DNA from 2 places in the Dyadobacter sp. OTU695 genome. Region 2 is predicted to be linked to the other one. Evidence: riboswitches for the same ligand, from Rfam matches in the RefSeq annotation. Region 2 holds a riboswitch; the other holds the start of a gene.

Region 1 (9,656 bases), on a different contig from region 2:
TTCAATGGTCAGCCACTGAATTCCCTCAGCAGGTACCCCTGGGGTTGGCTTGTTGCCGGTATCAGCCTTGAAACCGGCGAGAAATACAAGCATTACCGGAAATATTATCAGCGATGACAGGAGTCGTTTCATGGTAATTTTTTAGATTTCTTATCTTAAACAAGCCTCGGCCTTAAATGATTGCGAGATGCAGGCCTCTAAACAGAATTGACATGGAAGCCCATAAAATCATTCCAATTTTACGCATTTTTGATGAAACCAAAGCAAGGGAGTTTTACATCGGCTGGCTCGGTTTCCAGATCGACTGGGAGCACCGGTATTCGGATGACGCACCACTTTATATGCAAATTTCGCGCGGCGGCCTTACACTTCACTTGTCGGAACACCATGGCGACAGTACTCCCGGCGCTAAAATATTCATCGAATGCACCGGCGTGCGGGATTTCCACAGAGAGCTAAACGAAAAACAATACAAATACAACCGCCCCGGCCTTGAACAGGAACCCTGGGATGCCATTTCGGTCACGGTAATCGACCCGTTTATGAACCGGCTGGCGTTTAACGAGCGGCTTTAAGCTCTTTTGATTTTAGCCAGGGACACCATAATGCCGCCCGCGATGATCAGTAACATGCCCGTCAGCATCGACAGGGAAGGAATAGCTTCTCCCATTAAAAACCCGATTAGCACCGAAAAAAGGATATTGGAATAACCCACCGCAGCGACGCGCCCGGCCTTATCGAACGTGAACGACTGTGTCAGCATTCTTTGTCCCAGGAGCGCAGTAAGCCCCAATGCGAGGAAACCAAGCCATTGATAGGCATTCTGCGGCCATTTGAATGTCCCTATCAGAAAATCGAGGTGTTCCATGGGGTAGTAAGTCCCGACCAGCATCGACAAAATAGGCATAACAATGCCGCTGAGCATAAATGAAAGGATAATCGCCCGGGTATCGTACACGACGCCGAGCTGACGGATCGAGAGGTAGGAGACGGCTGTCAGCAACGCATTCCCCAATCCCAACGCATTGTCCCGCAGGGAAGACGACAGATCAGGCCGGAAGACGAACAAAATACCCGTAAAACCGACGAATATTGCCATCCATTCCTTTCCGTTGAGCGTTTCGCCGATAAGCAGCCAGGAGAAAAGTGCGAGAAATATAGGATAGGTATATTGGTATGTCGATGCGCGCCCGAGCCCGAGGGTCTGGATCGCGTAAAAAAGCATATAAAGTGACAAAGTACCCACTACGCCCCTGAAAATGAGTAGTCCCAGCTTCCCACCCTCCTGCCTCAGCGGCCGTCGCCAGATACTGCTGATGATAAATACTACCCCGACAATATTCCTGAAAAAAACCAGCTGAACAATGTGAAAGTCCCTGCCGAGCCATTTCGAAATCGCCGATGTGAGCGAGAAGAAAAATGCAGCTCCCAGCATAAGGTAGATGCCTTTCAGAGAAGATGAGTTCGAAAAATTTTCGGTAGAAGCGGCCAACGGCAATCGGAATTTGCCACAAAGATAGCGGTTATCCCACACAACCGAAAGTCGGCGGAAATGCCTAACTTTGCTCCTGCTTGGTGCCATAAGCTGCTTCTATCCAGCGATTAGGCTTAATAGGGAATTCCGCGAAAGCCGGAAGCTGTCCCCGCAACTGTAAGTCTGCCAATACGCGTCCGATTCTTCATGCCACTGTCCTGCGACGGGAAGGCTCCGGACGCGAAAGACGAGCCAGGAGACCTGCCAGAGCATTTGATCGGATCGTTTTCGGAGGAAAGACGGAAGATCGCCGCCATCATTGCGATTTAGAGTGATTACCGACCGGAGATTTGTGTGTTACTGGATATTATGGGCAAGTTTTGCACTGGCGTTGCCCGGTTATGCACAAAGAGACTCCATTGAACTTGATCCCGTTACGGTAAGAGCATTTGTACCGGAAAAATTCATGAGCGGCCTCAAAATCCAGCGCATCGATTCCGCCTCGCTTGCTCAGGTACGGTTTCAAAATATCGGCGACGTTTTATCCGCTTACACGCCAGTTGCATTTAAAAACTACGGGCCCGGCCAGCTGAGTACGGCATCCTTCCGCGGCACCTCCGCAAACCATACGGCAGTTCTTTGGAACGGACTCAATATCAATGCCCCTACCCTCGGGCAGACAGATTTTTCGACGATCCCCGTGGCTGGTTTTGATCAGCTTTCGGTACAGTACGGCTCAGCGGCAAGTATTGTCGGTTCCGATGCCGTGGGTGGTAGTATTTTGCTGGGCAGCCGCGCATCTGAAAAGCCATTTCATGTGTCTGTTGGCAGGCAACAGGATACGTTTAACAATCCCCAGACTCAAACCGACGTCCGGTATGCCTGGCCGGTGAACAGCCAATGGGCATTTTCGGGCAAAACGGCGCTTTACGATGGCAGAATGAACAACGAATACCCAAAACCGGTCCGGAATACCTATACGCTTCTGCCTACCGAAACTTTTCAAAAAGGCATTGTGCAGGACCTGTTTTTACATTCACGGAGCGACGAGGAAATCTCTGCACATGTCTGGCTTACCGACAACAAACTAACGCTCACCCCTGACGATGAGCAAGGCCGCGAAATGACCCGAACCACGGCATACCGCACCATGGTCCGCTATCAGGTTCGGACGCTCACGCTCCGCACAGCCTGGGTACGCGACATCATCGATTATGCCAAAGGCGACCTCGCCCGTCCCGACCATTCGGTAACTGATAAGTTTTCTTCAAGAATCGAAAAGGACTTTACATTAAATCTTGGAAGCAATGTTAATCCTGTTTCGGTCAAAACCGGGGGAGAATGGACGCATTACCGCTCGCGTGTGCCCGGGTACGCACAGTCGCCCGCGACCGAGAATCGCACTGATTTTTTCTTGCTGACCCGCTGGCAACCGGCGGATCGGGTGACGGCATCCGTTAATCTCAGGCAAGGGCTCGTTACCGGCTTCAATCCGCCATTCACGCCATCCATTGGTTTGGAATACCGTTTAATTCAAAAAACACTTTACAACCTTTTGCTGAAAGGCTCTTATGGCCGGAGTTACCGTGTTCCTACTTTGAACGAACGTTACTGGAAGGACCTTGGGAATCCTGAGATCCGTCCCGAAACAGGCTGGAACAAAGAGCTTGCCCTCGAACAGACATTCAAAGCGGCATTTGGCGGCACACTGCGTACCTCAGCGACTTTTTATCACAACCGCATCAAAGACTGGACTTACTGGAACCCTTCCAGAAACTACCGCGTGGAAAACCTGCAACAGGTGCTGGCGAGGGGAATCGAATTGCAGTTAAATTATCACCGCCAAAGTGGCTCCTGGCAAACCGGACTGGATGCCGGTTACGCATTCAATAGAAGCGGCCAGGAAAAAGCCTATGATAATTATTCGCAGGATATCGTGGGTAAGCAGCTGGTATTTGTACCGGAGCATTCAGCCAATGCCAATGCATTCGTCCAATTCAAAGCCATGAGGGTTACAGGCCAGTTGCAGGCGGCTGGCAAGCGCTATACAACTTTCGACAATTCACAGTTCCTCGATGGATATGGCCTGGTGAACCTGCTTGCTGCGACGACCTTTACGCTCGACAAATTCAGGTTGGTTTTACAGGGGCAGGTACGTAATGTCACCGACACGTTTTATTTAAATGTCAGAAATAATGCGATGCCGGGAAGAAGTTTTGCATTAAGTTTAACCTTTAGTTACGATTCTCAATAAATCAATGAAAATGAAAAAACAGTTAGCCAGTTCATTAGCAATAGCCTTTTCAACCCTTGCGGTATGGTCCTGTAACCAAAGCGACCCAGCTCCGAAGGGCGATTATGTGAGTGGTGTTTTTGTAATGAATGAGGGTAATTTCTCCCAGAACAACGGTGCGATTTCCTATTTCGCACGGGAAAACACCACTGCTACCGCCGACATTTTTGCCATAGCAAATGGAACGGCGTTGAAGGGCGGCGTGCAGGATTACGCGGCCTCCGAAGAACAAGGCATTATCCTCGTCGATAACTCAGCGGCGGGCCAGGATAAGGTGCAGTTCGTAGAGCGCTACACTTTCAAAGATGAAGGTTCGATCGGCGCACCGGATATCGAGAATCCCCGCGAAGTAGTGATCGTCGGCAGAAAGGCATATGTTTCGTGCTGGGGAACCGACGTTGCCAAGTATTCGACCGGCTACATTGCGGTTATCGACCTTACTACCAAAAAGGTTACTAAAAAGATTAATGTGGCCGACGGACCAGAAAACCTGGTCTACGCTAATGGCAAACTTTACGTTGGAACTACCCAATGGGGTGCCGGAAGCAAGCTGGCGATTATCAATACGACTTCCGATGAATCTACATCTCCGATTGCCACATCAGGCAGTGCCAACCCCGTGGGCATCGATGCTAACGGGAAATTATGGGTAAATACCGGCGATAAGATGCTGCGCATTAATACCGAAACCAATGCAACCGAAGCAACGCTGGCTATCGCTACCGGCGGTAGTAAAACACCAGGTAATTTTACATTCAGCAATGACCTGAAGTCAATTTTCTTCGTGCTTTCGTGGTACGATGATGCTTTTAAAGAGCATGGCGCCACCTATAAGTTCTCCATTTCCGATACGCAGATCGCCATGGTAACGCCTCTTATCCCGCGTCCATTCGTCGGTCTTGCGGTCGATCCGTCGCAGGGATTGCTTTACGCAGGCGTGAGCCCATCGTACACGCAGGCAGGCTACGCAGTGCGCTACCGCGCAGATGGGAGCGTGGTGGATTCGATCAAGGTAGGCATCGCGCCGACAGGCTTCTTCTTCCAATGACATAAAAAAAGTCTCCCGCTTGGGAGACTTTCATTTTTTTAACCGCCAGCCCTATTTAAAAAATCCTTGCGGATCGGGCAACTTGGCTTTTAGAAGTTCTACGAAGTCGAGATTCAGCTGGTTGAAATCCAGCGTTCGCCCCTTGTGCAAATGATCCCACGACTTGTCGAGCTCGTTGAGATTATAATGCAGTAATGCCAGATTGTATTGGCCGAGCGCGTAGGTAGAATCAATGGAAACCGCACGTTTCAGCAATTCAGCCGCCTCATCCAACTCCTCTTTGCGGCTGGTAATCGCGTACAGTTTGAGTTCAACCGTCGATAAATCCACCAGCAGCGGTACATTGTCTCCTTGCAGGCTTACGCCCTTGCTCAGCATTCTTTTGGCGTCCACCCAGTTTTCGCGCTGGTACGATACAACTCCAAGCCCCCAGTAAGCCTCCACATTCTTGTCGTTCAACAATTGGGCGAGATTGAAGCGGTAGCAGGCTGTGTCCAGAGAACCTTCCTGCAAATATTCCCAGGCGCGGGTCGCGAAAAAGCTGCTGGCCTCTGCACGGCTGGAAAACGATTTGTCGCATTCACTCAGGAATTTGATCTCTTCATCAATCTGCTCCGATGTCTTACTCACTTCCCCGAAGAGCGGGATAATGCGCCTCTCTTTTAAATCAAGGGGCTTTTTGGGGGCAACGTTGGTATCTGTGCTTGGACCCGCGCTTGCCAGATGCGTGTTTTGAGCAAAGCTCATTACAGGTATCAAAAAGGCAAGCCAAATTACAACAGACTCTTTCATAATTGACTTTAATAGAAGAACAGGTTTCTATTGTCCAAGTTAAACGGTTTTATTGGAATAGTATTGCATTACCTTCGTTTACTTCTTCCGGCTGCTCCTCTGCGCCCCTTACTGGTATTCCCCGAAGTTTTCCTTGCCACCGGATAGTTGTGTTTTTTCTCATGAAATGCCCCTTTGAACGTCGGATCGTCCTTCCGCCGCTGGTTATCGATCTCGCGGAGCATATCCTGCCGCTCCTGGAAGGGTGTTTCGGCAATGTAAACTTCCTCCGGGAACTCCGCTCTCGGAATTTCCGTGCGGATCATCGCTTCAATTTTACGGATATGGTATTCGTCGGCAATGGTCATGAAAGTGATCGCATTGCCTACCATATTGGCACGGCCGGTCCGTCCGATCCGGTGTACGTAGTCTTCATAGATCAGTGGCACATCGAAATTGATCACATGGCTCACTTCCGTAATATCGATGCCCCGCGCTACCACATCTGTCGCGACCATTACCCTGATACTCCCTTCCCTGAACGCCTCCATTGCATTGATGCGGGTATTCTGGCCCTTATTGGCATGTATTACGCGGAGTTCCGCCTCTGGGACTACGCTGTTCAGGAGATTTTGATGCACGAGCCCGGCCACCTCGCGGCTGCGTGTAAATACGAGCACGCGTGTAAAGGTTTCCTTGTCCTCCAATAGGTAGGAAAGCAAATTGACCTTCGTGCGGAAGTTGGGAACCTCATAAAGCACCTGCGTAACCATCTCGGCGGCAGTAGCTTGCGGAGTTACCTCTATTCGGGTAGGAAATTCAAGGAATTCGTGAGAAAGGTTTTCTACTTTACCTGAAAATGTGGCCGAGAACAGCATATTCTGCCTTTTGCTGGGGATCACCTCCAACAGCTTGCGGATTTGCGGCATAAAGCCCATATCCATCATTTTATCGGCCTCGTCGAGCACCATTACATTCAGGTGCTTCACCACGATCTCTTCCTGGAAATACAAATCCATAAAGCGCCCGGGTGTGGCTACAATAATATCGACCCCTTTTCGAAGCTCTTCAATCTGGGTTTTCGGCCCCACACCGCCGTAGAGAACAACCGTGCGGATATCAGTATACTTCGAAAGTTGCGTGATAGCCTCGGAGATCTGCATCGCCAGCTCCCGGGTCGGGGCCATAATCAGTGCCCGGGGATGCTGTCCCTGAGCGTATTTGATACGCATTAATAAGGGTAATGTATAAGCGGCGGTCTTGCCGGTACCTGTCTGGGCGATGCCAAGAACGTCCTGCCCTGCCAGGGCAATGGGTATCGCCTGCTCCTGAATGGGTGTCGGTTCGGTGTAACCCGCTTCTTCAATCGCGTTGAGCAATTGACGGTTGAGCTTGAATTGTTCGAATGAGTTTTGCGTAGTCTGCATTCGGCAAAGTTACGAAAACTAAAACGGTAGCCGGTTATCAGCCCTTCACAACGTCGTCGACCAGGTTAGGCGAGCCAATGTAAATGGGCGATCGCTGATGGAAAGATTCCGGTGCAATGTCGAGAATGCTGCCAAAGCCGTCGCTCGCTTTCCCGCCCGATTTTTCGGCAATGAATGCCAGCGGATAGCATTCATAAAGCAGCCGCAGCTTGCCTTTCGGGTCTTTTTTGGTGGATGGATAAAGGTAAATGCCCCCTTTGAGCATGTTCCTGTGAAAATCGCCGACGAGCGAGCCGATGTACCGCGCGCTGAAATTTCTCGTTTTGCATTGCGCAATATATTGCTGCACAAACTTCGGATAGCTGTGGTAATGCCCTTCATTCACAGAGTAAATCTTTCCTTCCGCAGGTGTACCTATGTTTTTATGGGACAAAATAAATTCACCGAGCGAATGATCGAAAGTAAAGCCATTAACGCCGTCGCCGGTGGAGTATACCAGCATCGTCGATGAGCCATATAATATGTACCCCGCCGCGACCTGCTTGCGCCCACCTTGCAGGAAGTCCTCGATCGAAGCCGGGCCGTTGATAGGTGTTACCCTTCTGTAAATCGAAAATATCGATCCGATCGAAACATTCACATCGATATTGGAAGAACCATCCAACGGATCCATCGCTACCACGTATTTGCCGTGGTTGTTGCCGGTATGGATAATGTCTTCCTCTTCTTCGGAAAGGATTGCGCATACCTCCCCTCCGTTTTTCAATGCGCGGATAAAGCGGACATTAGCGACGATATCGAGTTTTTGCTGGTCTTCACCCTGCACATTCTCCGTCCCGTTCCCTCCCGCAATGTCGATCAGACCGGCGCGGTTGATTTCCCGGTTGATGATCTTTCCCGCGAGCGCAATGTCGCGCAGCAATTGCGACAACTCGCCCGTCGCATACGGGAACGCGCTTTGGCTGTGCATGATAAACCGGTCGAGGGTTACACCCACCGGCACCACCAGGTCCTGTACTGTTTTCGTCGCCATAGTCAATTGAATTACAATGAGATTGGAGGGAAATTTACACCCGTATTTTTCCTATTTCAAACAGTTTTAACTAATAAATTTTTTTAAAAATGAATATAATTTTATCTCCATTAATTCATTGATTAATCCTAAGGGTGAGCCATTTACGTGGTCGTCGCGTTGCACTTTTTAAATGTCCGCGAGACATTAATCGGTATTCTTGCATAATAAAAAAGCACAAGGCGCTAATGCCCTGTGCTTCATAAAAGAGTTGTATTCTATGGCGCTTATTTGAGCCTTGCCAGCGCCTCGGTCAACGTAGCGATCTTCGCTTCGGCATCGGCTTGCTTGGCCCGTTCTTTTTCGACGATATCGCCTTTCGCATTCGCAACGAAACGTTCATTGGAGAGCTTTTTCATCACCGAGTCGAGGAAGCCTTTGGTATATTCCAATTCACGCAAAAGATTCTCGCGTTCCGCTTCCACATCCAGTTCATCGGCCAGGTTCACAAAGAACTCATCCGACTTCACGCGGAAAGAAGTTCCTTCCGCTTCTCCCGCCACGTAGCTGATGCCCTCTACATTCGCCAGCTTTTCGATTAGCGGGGTTAATGCATTGTAACGTTCAGTCGATTCGGTGCGGATCGCCAGCGGCAATGCGGTTTTGGGGCTGATACCTTTTGCATTGCGCAGGTTACGGATCGAGGAAACGAGTTCGAACAACACGTCGAAATCATTCAGCAAAGCCTGGTCAAACTCGGCCGCCTGCGGGAAATGCGCAATACAGACCGAATCGTTTTCACGACGCTCGATGATGTTCTGCCAGATTTCCTCAGAAATGAAAGGCATGAACGGATGCAGCAGGCGCATTAACCGGTCGAAGAAGTCCAGCGTCGAATCGTAAGTCGAAAGATCGATCGGCTGCTCGAAGCCCGGCTTGATCATTTCCAGGTACTGAGCACAGAAATCGTCCCAGATCAGTTTGTAAACCGAATTCAATGCATCCGAAATACGGAATTTGGAGAAATGATCCTGCACTTCGGCCAGCGTCTGATTCAACTTGCTTTCAAACCATTGTACCGCCAGTTTCGAGCCTTCCGGAACAGGAATCTCACTATCCACCGTCCAGCCTTTTACCAAACGGAATGCATTCCAGATTTTATTACCAAAGTTCCGCCCCTGCTCGATCAGCTTCTCGTCATAAGGCAAATCGTTGCCCGCCTGCGAGCTGAAAAGCATTCCGGTACGAATGCTATCCGCACCATATTTATCGATCAGATCGATCGGATCGGGCGAGTTACCCAGCGATTTCGACATTTTGCGGCCCTGTTTGTCTCGAACAATACCCGTCAGGTACACATTCTTGAACGGATACTGGCCGCGGTACTCGTAACCCGCGATGATCATCCTCGCTACCCAGAAAAAAAGGATCTCGGGCGCTGTGACGAGGTCATTCGTCGGGTAGTAATAGTTTACATCCGCATTATCAGGCTCTTTGATACCATTGAAAACCGAAATCGGCCATAACCACGACGAGAACCAGGTATCTACCACATCCGGGTCCTGGGTAAGGTCTTCTTCGGTTAATGCAAAAAGCTGGTATTCGTGCTGGGCCTTGCGCAATGCCTCGCG
Region 2 (9,656 bases):
AGGCTATATCTCAAACTAACCAGAAAATTCCGCGTAGCACCAGGTGAAAACTGGTTAGCGTAAATCGCATTGGCATAATAATGCTCATTGAACAGGTTGTTAACATTCAGCCGCATTCCGATGCGGCCAACCCGATATCCTACTGCAAGATCGGCCACGGTATAAGCCGCCATCACGAAGGTATTGGCACTGTTGGTAAAGGTTTCGCCCATGTAATTGACACCCGCACCAATGCTGGCGCCTTTCAATGTGCCATTCTGCCCCTCATAGTTCAGCCACACATTCACCATATTTTCCGGGGCAAACGCCACACGTTTTCCGGCAACTGGGTTGAGCTCCACACCATTATAAGGCAGATATTCCGCTTTCGAGAAAGTATAACCAGCCGTCACATCAAGTCCGGGAGCCACAGAACCCTTCATTTCAGCCTCAAACCCTTTCGATTCCGCCGAACCGATCCGCTTGTAAATTCCACCCGGCATTGCTTCCAGCTGATTGTTTTTACGCATATAGTAAAAGGCCAGGCTAGCCACCCACTTTTTATTCATTTCCAACCTTGAACCAACTTCCCCCTGGTACCCCGTTTCAGGATCGAACGTTTCGCCGTTCGGCGCCACCCGGCGGGCAGGTTTGAAATAGGTCGAATAGGAGCCGTAGACAGACAATACTTCCAGAGGCTGGTACACCAAACCTGCCCGGTATGTCAATGCGGATTTGGAGATTCTGGATTCGAGGCCCTTGGATGTCACCTTACGGTCGGCACCGACCTGATCAGTGAAATAGGTACCACGGAAATTATCGTAACGCAAACCTACCAAACCTTTCAGTTTCTCACTGATCTTAATCCAGTCCTGTACATAAATACCGTGCACATTCTCCATTGTAGCACGGTAGTATGTGTCTTTGAAGTCAATATAACCCTGGTTCAAAACAGGGTTACGAATTGAAACCGTCGCATTCTTCCCCGGCCCGAAAACGTCGCCATTGTAGGTTTTGCGATCGAGAATGCTCAGCGAATACCCGGCCAGGAGTTTATGCGAAATGCCTTTCGTATCAAACTCAAAGGTCAGTTCCAGCTGGTTTTGCAGGGGTTTCGTGAGGTGATTGAAATAGAATGGGAAAGAGCGGTTCAGCGAATCGAGGGTGGCATTGAACGACAGTTCTTCGGTTGAAAAATAGTTGATATTGTCGGCATAATACGAAAGCTGGTCTGAAAGCGTCAGACCGGAGTTGAAACGGTGCACATATTTCAACTGGTAATCATAACGCGTATGTTTCAGAAAATCGGAGGGGTCGTTGTAACGCGTATCTCGGTCCATACCCGGGGCGAGCTCGCTGCCTTCGAGCATCGGCAGCCCGGTATCGGTGTCGTAAATGTCCTTGTTGGCACCGACGGTCAGGTAAAACAGGTCGCGACCGGTGGGCGTGTATTCCAATGCGAGGTAACCATTGTTGGTATTCGACCCTGAATGACGGTAACCGCCCGTATCCGACATTCCGAAATCGACGCGGTACCGCAGTTTGTCGTTGACAGGACCTCCCGCGCCTGCGCGCATGCGCCGGGTATTAAAACTGCCATAAGCTGCCGAAAAATCGGCCTTAAAATCCGCAGACGGTCGTTTCCGGGCAATATTAATGATTCCTCCCAAAGCCGAATGCCCGAAAAGTACCGAGGCAGGGCCTTTCAGCACTTCTATGCTTTCGACATTCGCCAGATTGGTATTCGGCGCGCTGGTGGAAATGTTATGCCGCTCATCGCGGACGCCATCGACCATCAGTACAAAATTGGAAAAACCACGGATCGTGAAATGCTGAAAACCGCCATAAGTATTGTTAGCACGCACGCCGGTGGTGTTCTTCATGGCTTCCTGCAAATCGTCGATGCCTCGCTGCTCGATGGTGCGGGCCGAAACGGCCGAGGTGGTAAGCGGCATATCCCGTAATGGGACATCGATTTTATTAACCGACGAAAATGCATTGCGGTGTGCGCCTGAAACTGTTATTTCAGACAAATGATGGGTTTTGGCAATGCTGTCGGACGCGGTTTGCGCTAACACACTGCTCCTGGGAGATAACAGTACCACTGCCAGCAGGGCACAAAGAGAAGCCTCCCCGACTCTGCCATACCGCGGGCAGCGGGTCTTAAACATGAACATACTTTTAACCGTTTAAGGTGAGTAATGATCCGAAAAAGGCAGGTCTCCTGACTTGTAACATTTACGCCGTCCTTCCCGGGTTAATTTTGAATGATTGAATGACTGAATGATTGCATAGTGTATTTATTCAATCATTCAATCATTCAGTCATTCAAAACTCAATTTCCAGTGGACATCAATCTGGCATAAACTGCATTCGTTACTTACAGTTGCGCGACAGTTCGTGATTTGCACACGATTCCCTATTAATTCACAGAACGTAAAACCTTTTCCTGGTGGAAAATAAATTAAAGAACTTTTTTGGGCCGCAAAGTTACGATTTAGTCATAGTTTGCGGCATTAAAACGGGAAAAATAGTCATTTCAAAAAACTGTCACATGGAAAGACACGTCGATATACGGCTCCGTCATTGGGTGTTTGTGGACGAGGTCAAATTTTTTGGCCCCGGGCGCTACGAGTTGCTGGAACGCATCGCCGAAACCGGCTCGATCGCGCAGGCTGCCAAGGAAATGGGCCTTTCTTACAAAAAGGCATGGGCGATGGTCGATGCGCTCAATACGCTGGGCAAGGGGCCTTACGTAGTCACCCAGAAAGGAGGCACCAAAGGCGGCGGGACAGTGCTCACCGACACCGCCCGGAACGTAATGGCCGCCTACAAACGGCTGAACGATAAACTGCTTGCAGCATTGGCAGAAGAGCAGGAGCTTTTGTCACTCGTCTGACGCAGCTTGTCAAGGTCGGGTCAGCGGGCCGGCATTCTTTCTGTTTTAGTATAATTGAAATAGGAACGCCCACCTAAAACGGAGGTCTCAGCCGAGAGTTTATAAGTGCCCCAGGGGTAAGATGCTTCCGTTTTCAGGAGCAGTTTTTGGAAAGTACCATTTGTTTTTTGAGACTTTTTCAAAAGCTCGGTCACTACCCGGCCATCCATTGTGGCCGGTTTGGGCAGGTTATAAATATGCAGGATCGTCGGAACGATGTCAATGTTGGACGTCGGCAATTCGGTTGTGAAGCCTTCTTTAAAATCCGGCCCGGAAGCCAGTAGTGCAATATTGATTTCATAAGGGCTCGAACCGCCATGCCCCGCCACACCACCCGAGAAATCAGTACCAGCGTAGCCTTTGTCGTTTTTCGAGTCGTTCCAGTTTGGTGCCACCAGAATATCTCCGGCGCGTTTGGAGTGGTTATAATGGATCAGATCTAAGGAAAGCGTTCCTTTTACTGCTCCCTGCGCGTTGCCTTCCTTTGCCGGTCTGGTAAAAACCGCCCCTACCCACTCCTGCTTATGCAATGCAGCGACAATAGATTCGATCGTTTTTACGTCGTGATTTTTGACATAGATCGCTCCCTCCGCCACCACCACATCGTCTGATTCTTTGTCCTTTTTCAAACCTTCTTTAATCAGAAAATCGACGAGTCCGGGCTTGGCAGTATGCGTTACGAAGCCGTGATCGGTGGAAATGATGACATTATACCGCTCCCCGGAACCCTTCGTCCGTAGTGCTTCCATGATTCTTCCAAACTGGCCGTCCACGTATTTGATCGCTTTCACGGCCTGCTCCGAGCCGATGCCGTGCTCATGCGCCGCGCCGTCGGGATCCGAAAACCAGATCGCGCTCACAAGCGGACCGTTTTTAACCAGTCCGTATTTCAATAATGCATCCGTTATCCACTTGTGGCGGCCCATTTCCTCATCGGCGCCCTGGCTATCCAGGCCAATTTCAGTTAAAACCTGATTTTTGAACGACTCGGGCAAAATCAAATCCGGGTTTACAACCGCCCCATTCACGGTATGATTTTGTAAAAAGGCTTGTCCGGTCGTTCCAGAACTGAAAACCATCATTTTCTGACCCGCGTCCGCCAGCACCTCGCCGAGCGATTTGGCCGTCAGCAGCGGCCCGGCTGTGGCGGGAGGAATTTTCTTCAAATCGTCGTAGGTAGTTCCGATTGACTTGTTTGGAGCTACTTCGGGAATGTAAATGGAATTTCCCAGCAAACCGTGCGTGCCCGGATAGGAGCCCGTGGCGTAGGAAGCAGAATTCACCCGTGTTACCGTCGGGAAAACGCTGTGGTGATGCTTTCCCCATGCCGCCGTTCTCTTAAATGCAAACAAATTCGGCATTTGTTCTTCGGTAATGTAGTCAGGACGCAAGCCGTCAAAAAACACGATCAGGGTTTTGACTTCAAAACGGCGGTTGGCCGTACCCTGTCCGTGAGACAGTTGCAGGGAAATTATCAGAAAAAAACAGAGCAGACAGCGAAGATCTGGTTTCATCAATAGAAAAGATTACTGGATTTCGGAAACGGTAACAATGTGCTTGCTGCGCTGAATACCGTAGAGCAACGTTTTGCCAGCCACCGAGCGGTCTATGGCGATGCCCTGTCCCTCGATGGGCGCAGGTAATGAGCGAAGGTGAGTTAACGTATAGCCTGAGTTCGGTAGTTTCAAGACATAGACCTCGCCGCGATCGTGACCCGTACAATATAGCAGCCCATCCTTACTCCAAGCACCTCCCGAATTGCTTTTGGGCGTAAACAGGTCGACCAGATGCTTTGGAAATACCCAAGCCTCTACCTGCCGCCACGCCATATCGTATTTCACCAGCGACGTCCACCGGACATCCCGTCCCTCGCTCGATTCCTTACCAGCATAATGGGCAAAGCCGATGAACCAATAACCATCCTTCTGGTCCAGCCACGTCAGCGATCCATGCTGCGCGATCCCGAAACTGTGAGTATCCACGTGCTTCAAGGTCTTAGCGTCAAAAATCTCTACAGAACTAGTCATCGGAATTTCGGGATAGTTGGAATTAGCGCAATACAGCAGCCCTTTGATTACGACTCCGCTGTTCAAATGGACTATGCCCTCCTTCGTTCCATCCCAGCTCGCGAGAAGCTTTCCATCCGTCTTGGAATGCTTGGTAATTGTACTGTTGTTGATTACAAAAAAATACTGCGCATCTACCGCCACGGCCTGTTTGGCCTCCTTCACATCAAATTCCTTCAAAGGTGTAAGCGTCTGCGACGATGCCGGTGCCAGCAAGAGCAATAAAAAAATACAGGTCGACAGAGATGTAAGACGGTGCATGGGATACAAATGTTTTCAAATTCTAAAATAGCGAAAGCCCGCCTTTTCTACTTTACCTGAATGTTACCAGCCCGAAATCGTTCGAACGTAAACATTCGGACGCACTATTCGCATGCCTCCGGCCGGTCATGTACGCAAAGGCTGGCCGTAGACCTGCGGGTGGATTAATTAAAGCCGGACCTCCAACCCAGCTTTTTCCAGTTTTCAAATCATGGCCTGAAATACTTCAAACCAAGTAATGCAAGTACAACACATCGATTTGTATTTGTCATGCATTCCCAAACCCGTTTCAAGGCGTCGCTTACCGGCCGGCTGTTGCCGCTAGTTACCATCCTGCTTTTCTCAGCATTCTATTCCCGATGTGTCGCCCAGGCAATCAACCTGAAAAATGCGACATGGCTCATTTCCCCAAATGTTTCTTCCCCCATGAGGGAAACAGCGCCGGCAGTGCTGTCGGAGGAAATCGCGAAACGGACAGGAATAACGCTCAAAAATGCTTCCGCCTGGCCAAAAGGCGCCCCGGTGATTGCGCTGGCATTATCGTCAGACAAGTCCCTGCTCTCCCGCACGCTGCCGGCGTCAACCGTGACCAACGGGCCGGAGTTCAAAGCGGAGGGCTACCGGATCGTGACGGAAACAGCCGGCGGGAATACGACCGTCTGGATCATCGGAGCGGATGCGCGCGGCGTGTTGTTCGGGACGGGATATCTGCTGCGACATTTAAAAATGAGCAAATCCTTCATGGGCAAGCCGCTTTTGGAACTGGCAGGACCGGTAAATGTGTCGTCCTCGCCCGCTTACCCGATCCGCGGGCACCAGCTTGGTTACCGCTCGACGGCTAATACCTACGACGCCTGGACAGTCGGCCAGTTTGACCAATACATCCGTGAGTTGGCTATTTTTGGTAGCAATGCAGTGGAAGGTATTCCTTTTCAAGAAGACGATAAGCCCAGTCCTCATTTCAAAATCCCCGCGAGCGAAATGCGGATTAAAATGAGCGAAATTTGCCGGAAATACGACATGGATTACTGGGTATGGACACCCGCGACATTTGAACTGACGGACAAGGCCAAGCGCCAGGCCGAGCTGGATTTGCACGAGCAATTTTACAAGGAATGCCCGCGCCTGGACCATATCTTCTTCCCCGGAGGCGACCCCGGCGACAACCATCCGTCGGAAGTGCTGCCTTTCCTGAAAGAATTGCAAGAAAAGTTAGTTAAATACCATCCTAAGGCCAAAATGTGGATTTCACTGCAAGGATTCGACACCGAGCAGATCGACTATTTTTACAAATACCTGGAAACCGAAAAGCCAACCTGGCTGCAAGGCGTGGTATCTGGGCCCGGCAGTCCGCCGATAGCTGAAACGCGCTACCGGCTACCCAAACAATACCAGCACCGGCAGTATCCCGACATTACCCATTCGGTCCGCTGCGAATTTCCGGTCGAGAAATTCGACCAGGCATTTGCATTGACGCTCGGCAGGGAGTCGGTGAATCCGCGCCCGTTTGCGTTTGCTAAAATTCATGCGAAATATGCGCCTTTCACCGATGGTTTTGTTTCTTACTCCGACGGCAGCCACGACGATGTCAACAAAGTGTTGTGGAGTATGCGTGGCTGGGACCCACAAGCGGATGCGCACGGGATCATGGAAGAATATGCTGCTTTCTTCTTCAACCCTACAGTTGCTTCCGTGGTCGCCAGCGCGATAGAGGGACTGGAACAGAACTGGAAAGGGCCATTGGCAGAAAATGGTGGCGTGGAAATGACGTATCTTAACTGGCGCGTACTAAGAAGAGTTGAGGAGCAATTGGAGGGGAATTGGCGCTGGCAAATGCTGGTTTTCAGGGCGTACTACGATCAATATACCCGTGCCCGTCTTATCCACGACCAACAGCTGGAAATACAGGCCAATGCCGTGCTCACTATTGCCAATAAAACCAATATCCGTATAACCATGGACACCGCTCTGGCGATTGTTAACAAAGGTGAAACCGAGCCGGTCGAACGTGATCTACGAAAAGAATTAACCGAATTGAGCAACGCACTGTACACTTCCATCGGCCTGCAAACGAGCACGGAGAAGCATAAACCCCGAAGTCCGGAACGTGGTGTGGTGATGGATTTTGTGGATTATCCGCTCAACAACCGCTGGTGGCTGGCCGATGAATTTGAAAAGATCAAAAAAATGGGTGATCCCGAAAAGCAGCTCGCCCGCTTGAAAACTATCGCATTCTGGGAAAATCCCGGGCCGGGAAGCTATTACGATGATATTTCCAGCGTCGCCAAAGGCCCTCGCGTAAAAACCATATCCGAAGACGCTACCGATGTGGCCTGGTGGGATAATGGTAAAAGCCGCAAGCGCCTCTCTACCCAGCTGTTCCAACGCGAACCGGAACTTGATTACGACAACCTCGACCCTCGTGCACGTTACGTGATACGCGTAGCAGGTGAAGGCGACGCGCTATTGCGCGTAGACGGGCGCCGGCTTTCACCTGTGGTTTACAACAAAGAGCCGGAGACATTTAAAGAGTGGATCGTGCCGCTAAGTCTTACCCAGGACGGTAAAATTTCCGTCACATTCGATGGGCCCGAAGAATCTCATTTAAACTGGCGCAAGCAGTCGAAGATTTCGGACGTATGGCTGTTGAAACAGCCATAATGCGGGAATTGCAGCGTTCCGGTAAAAAGGGGTGCCCGCCTCAGTTTCCAGGCATCCCTTTTTACTACAACGGCAGAGGTATTTATTATTACCGTCAAGGGTTGAAATCGTTTTCGAAATGCATCCAGTCGATATGGAACATCGGGCTTTTGATCTTTTCATTCCTGAAAACCAGGTACAGATTGTGGACGCCGCTGCCGCTTACCGGCAAGAGCACTTCTTTCCAACCGGTTTTAAGGTCGTCCAGACGTCCACCCGGCACATCAACTTTGCCCAGCAGCTGACCTTCCCGGCCATCCTGCCTGAGCTCGATTGTCCCGCCGGCGCCGTGTTCCTGAATGCGCATCCGGATACTCCTAATATGTGAAAGGTCGATCTGATCGAACCGCGCGTACTTCCCGTTGGTAATATTGGCGATGTAGGAAACGTAGCCGGTGTTTTGCGTGGCGATCACCACACCCACATTGCCCTCCTGATAATCCTCCATCTGAATCAGCGGACTTCGCAAAACGATGTGGCTGGCCGTCTTTTGCGGATCAATGCCGTTTGCACCCTTATCGGTATACGAAGCTTGCAAGACATAGGCGCCTTCATTGCCTTTGCCAATATGTTCCGTGAGTTTCAATTGGGCCGAAAGCGGCGTTTGTCCTGCCGTTTGCCCCAGTGAGAGAATGTAGCCCGCTATTTCCTTTGCGTCCTTTTCGGGCAGGTCTGCGTGCGGGGGCATCGGATATGACCCCCAGCTTCCGCTCCCGCCCGTGATGATCTTCCGCGCGAGCATGTCCGCGGCGCCCGCATTACCTGCGTATTTTTTTGAAATCTCCTTCAATGCCGGCCCGATCGACTTGGTTTCCATCGTGTGGCACGCCTTGCAATCCAGTGAAGCGTACAATTTTGCGGTCGCCGCATACCGGATGTTCTCTCCTTCCGAGCCGGACAATGCGCCGGCCAGGTCCTTGCCGAATGCCAGGTAGCTGAATCCTGCATGAATCTTCTCGCGCTTTATCTGGCCGTCTTCTTTGTCGGTCACTTTGATATTGTAATCAAACGGGGCGTTGTCCCAGTAAAAGCTGCGGTTCGCTTTCGTATTGATTTTCACATCAGGCGGTGTGTTGCCGATTTTGAATTCGGTCGTAGCCGTACCTTTTCCGCCGTTCTGATCGGAGACCGTAAGCACTACGTTGTAAATGCCGGGTTTGGTAAAGGTGTGCCTGATTTCCTGACCGGCAAGCTTTTTAGTTCCGATCTTCCATTCATAGCTCAGCTTGTCGGCAGCATCGTAATCCTTCGAACCTTTCGCTGAAAGAATGGCCGTAAATGGGGCTGCGGCGATGGTCTTGCCCGTGGTCACCGAAGCTATCGGATTGCGGTTTCCCTCGGCATACTCGACCCGGATAATACCCGAATCCGTGTTGCGGGCAAACCAGTTCGTACCGTAAGCCAGCAGGTAAATAGCCCCATCCGGCGCGATCTGCATATCGATCGGCGCGACGACCTTCAATTGCGGCAGGAACGGCTCCATACTTACATAGTTGCCGTCGGCGTCCATCGTGACTGCCATGATCCATTTCCGGATCCATTCAAAAATGAACAGTTTGCCATTGTAATATTCCGGAAGCTTGTACGGCGCATTAGGATATAAGTCACTGTAATACACTGGCCCCGCCATGGCGCTGGCACCGCCTTTGCCTACCAGCGGGTATTTCTTCGAAGCACCTTTGCCATACCAGATGAACGCAGGCTGCGCAGGA

Evidence for each region. A riboswitch is a leader RNA that binds a small molecule or an ion and turns the genes downstream of it on or off. The one in region 2 is predicted to bind cobalamin.
Region 1: it holds a riboswitch for cobalamin, as region 2 does, so the genes downstream of both, AAHB90_RS09390 (TonB-dependent receptor plug domain-containing protein) here and AAHB90_RS23230 (TonB-dependent receptor) in region 2, are expected to answer to the same signal.

Annotation. Positions count from the first base shown of each region.
Region 1 is NZ_JASATN010000003.1:302,480-312,135, reverse strand. It holds gene AAHB90_RS09405 (thioredoxin family protein) at 1-132, opposite strand, end outside; gene AAHB90_RS09400 (glyoxalase superfamily protein) at 213-575, shown strand; gene AAHB90_RS09395 (DMT family transporter) at 572-1,492, opposite strand; cobalamin riboswitch at 1,557-1,758, shown strand; gene AAHB90_RS09390 (TonB-dependent receptor plug domain-containing protein) at 1,794-3,728, shown strand; gene AAHB90_RS09385 (DUF5074 domain-containing protein) at 3,739-4,815, shown strand; gene AAHB90_RS09380 (tetratricopeptide repeat protein) at 4,867-5,607, opposite strand; gene AAHB90_RS09375 (DEAD/DEAH box helicase) at 5,676-7,013, opposite strand; gene fbp (class 1 fructose-bisphosphatase) at 7,051-8,046, opposite strand; gene AAHB90_RS09365 (valine--tRNA ligase) at 8,313-9,656, opposite strand, start outside.
Region 2 is NZ_JASATN010000014.1:79,311-88,966, forward strand. It holds gene AAHB90_RS23230 (TonB-dependent receptor) at 1-2,150, opposite strand, end outside; cobalamin riboswitch at 2,177-2,441, opposite strand; gene AAHB90_RS23235 (winged helix-turn-helix domain-containing protein) at 2,534-2,878, shown strand; gene AAHB90_RS23240 (alkaline phosphatase family protein) at 2,899-4,431, opposite strand; gene AAHB90_RS23245 (hypothetical protein) at 4,444-5,244, opposite strand; gene AAHB90_RS23250 (hypothetical protein) at 5,671-7,905, shown strand; gene AAHB90_RS23255 (PQQ-dependent sugar dehydrogenase) at 8,000-9,656, opposite strand, start outside.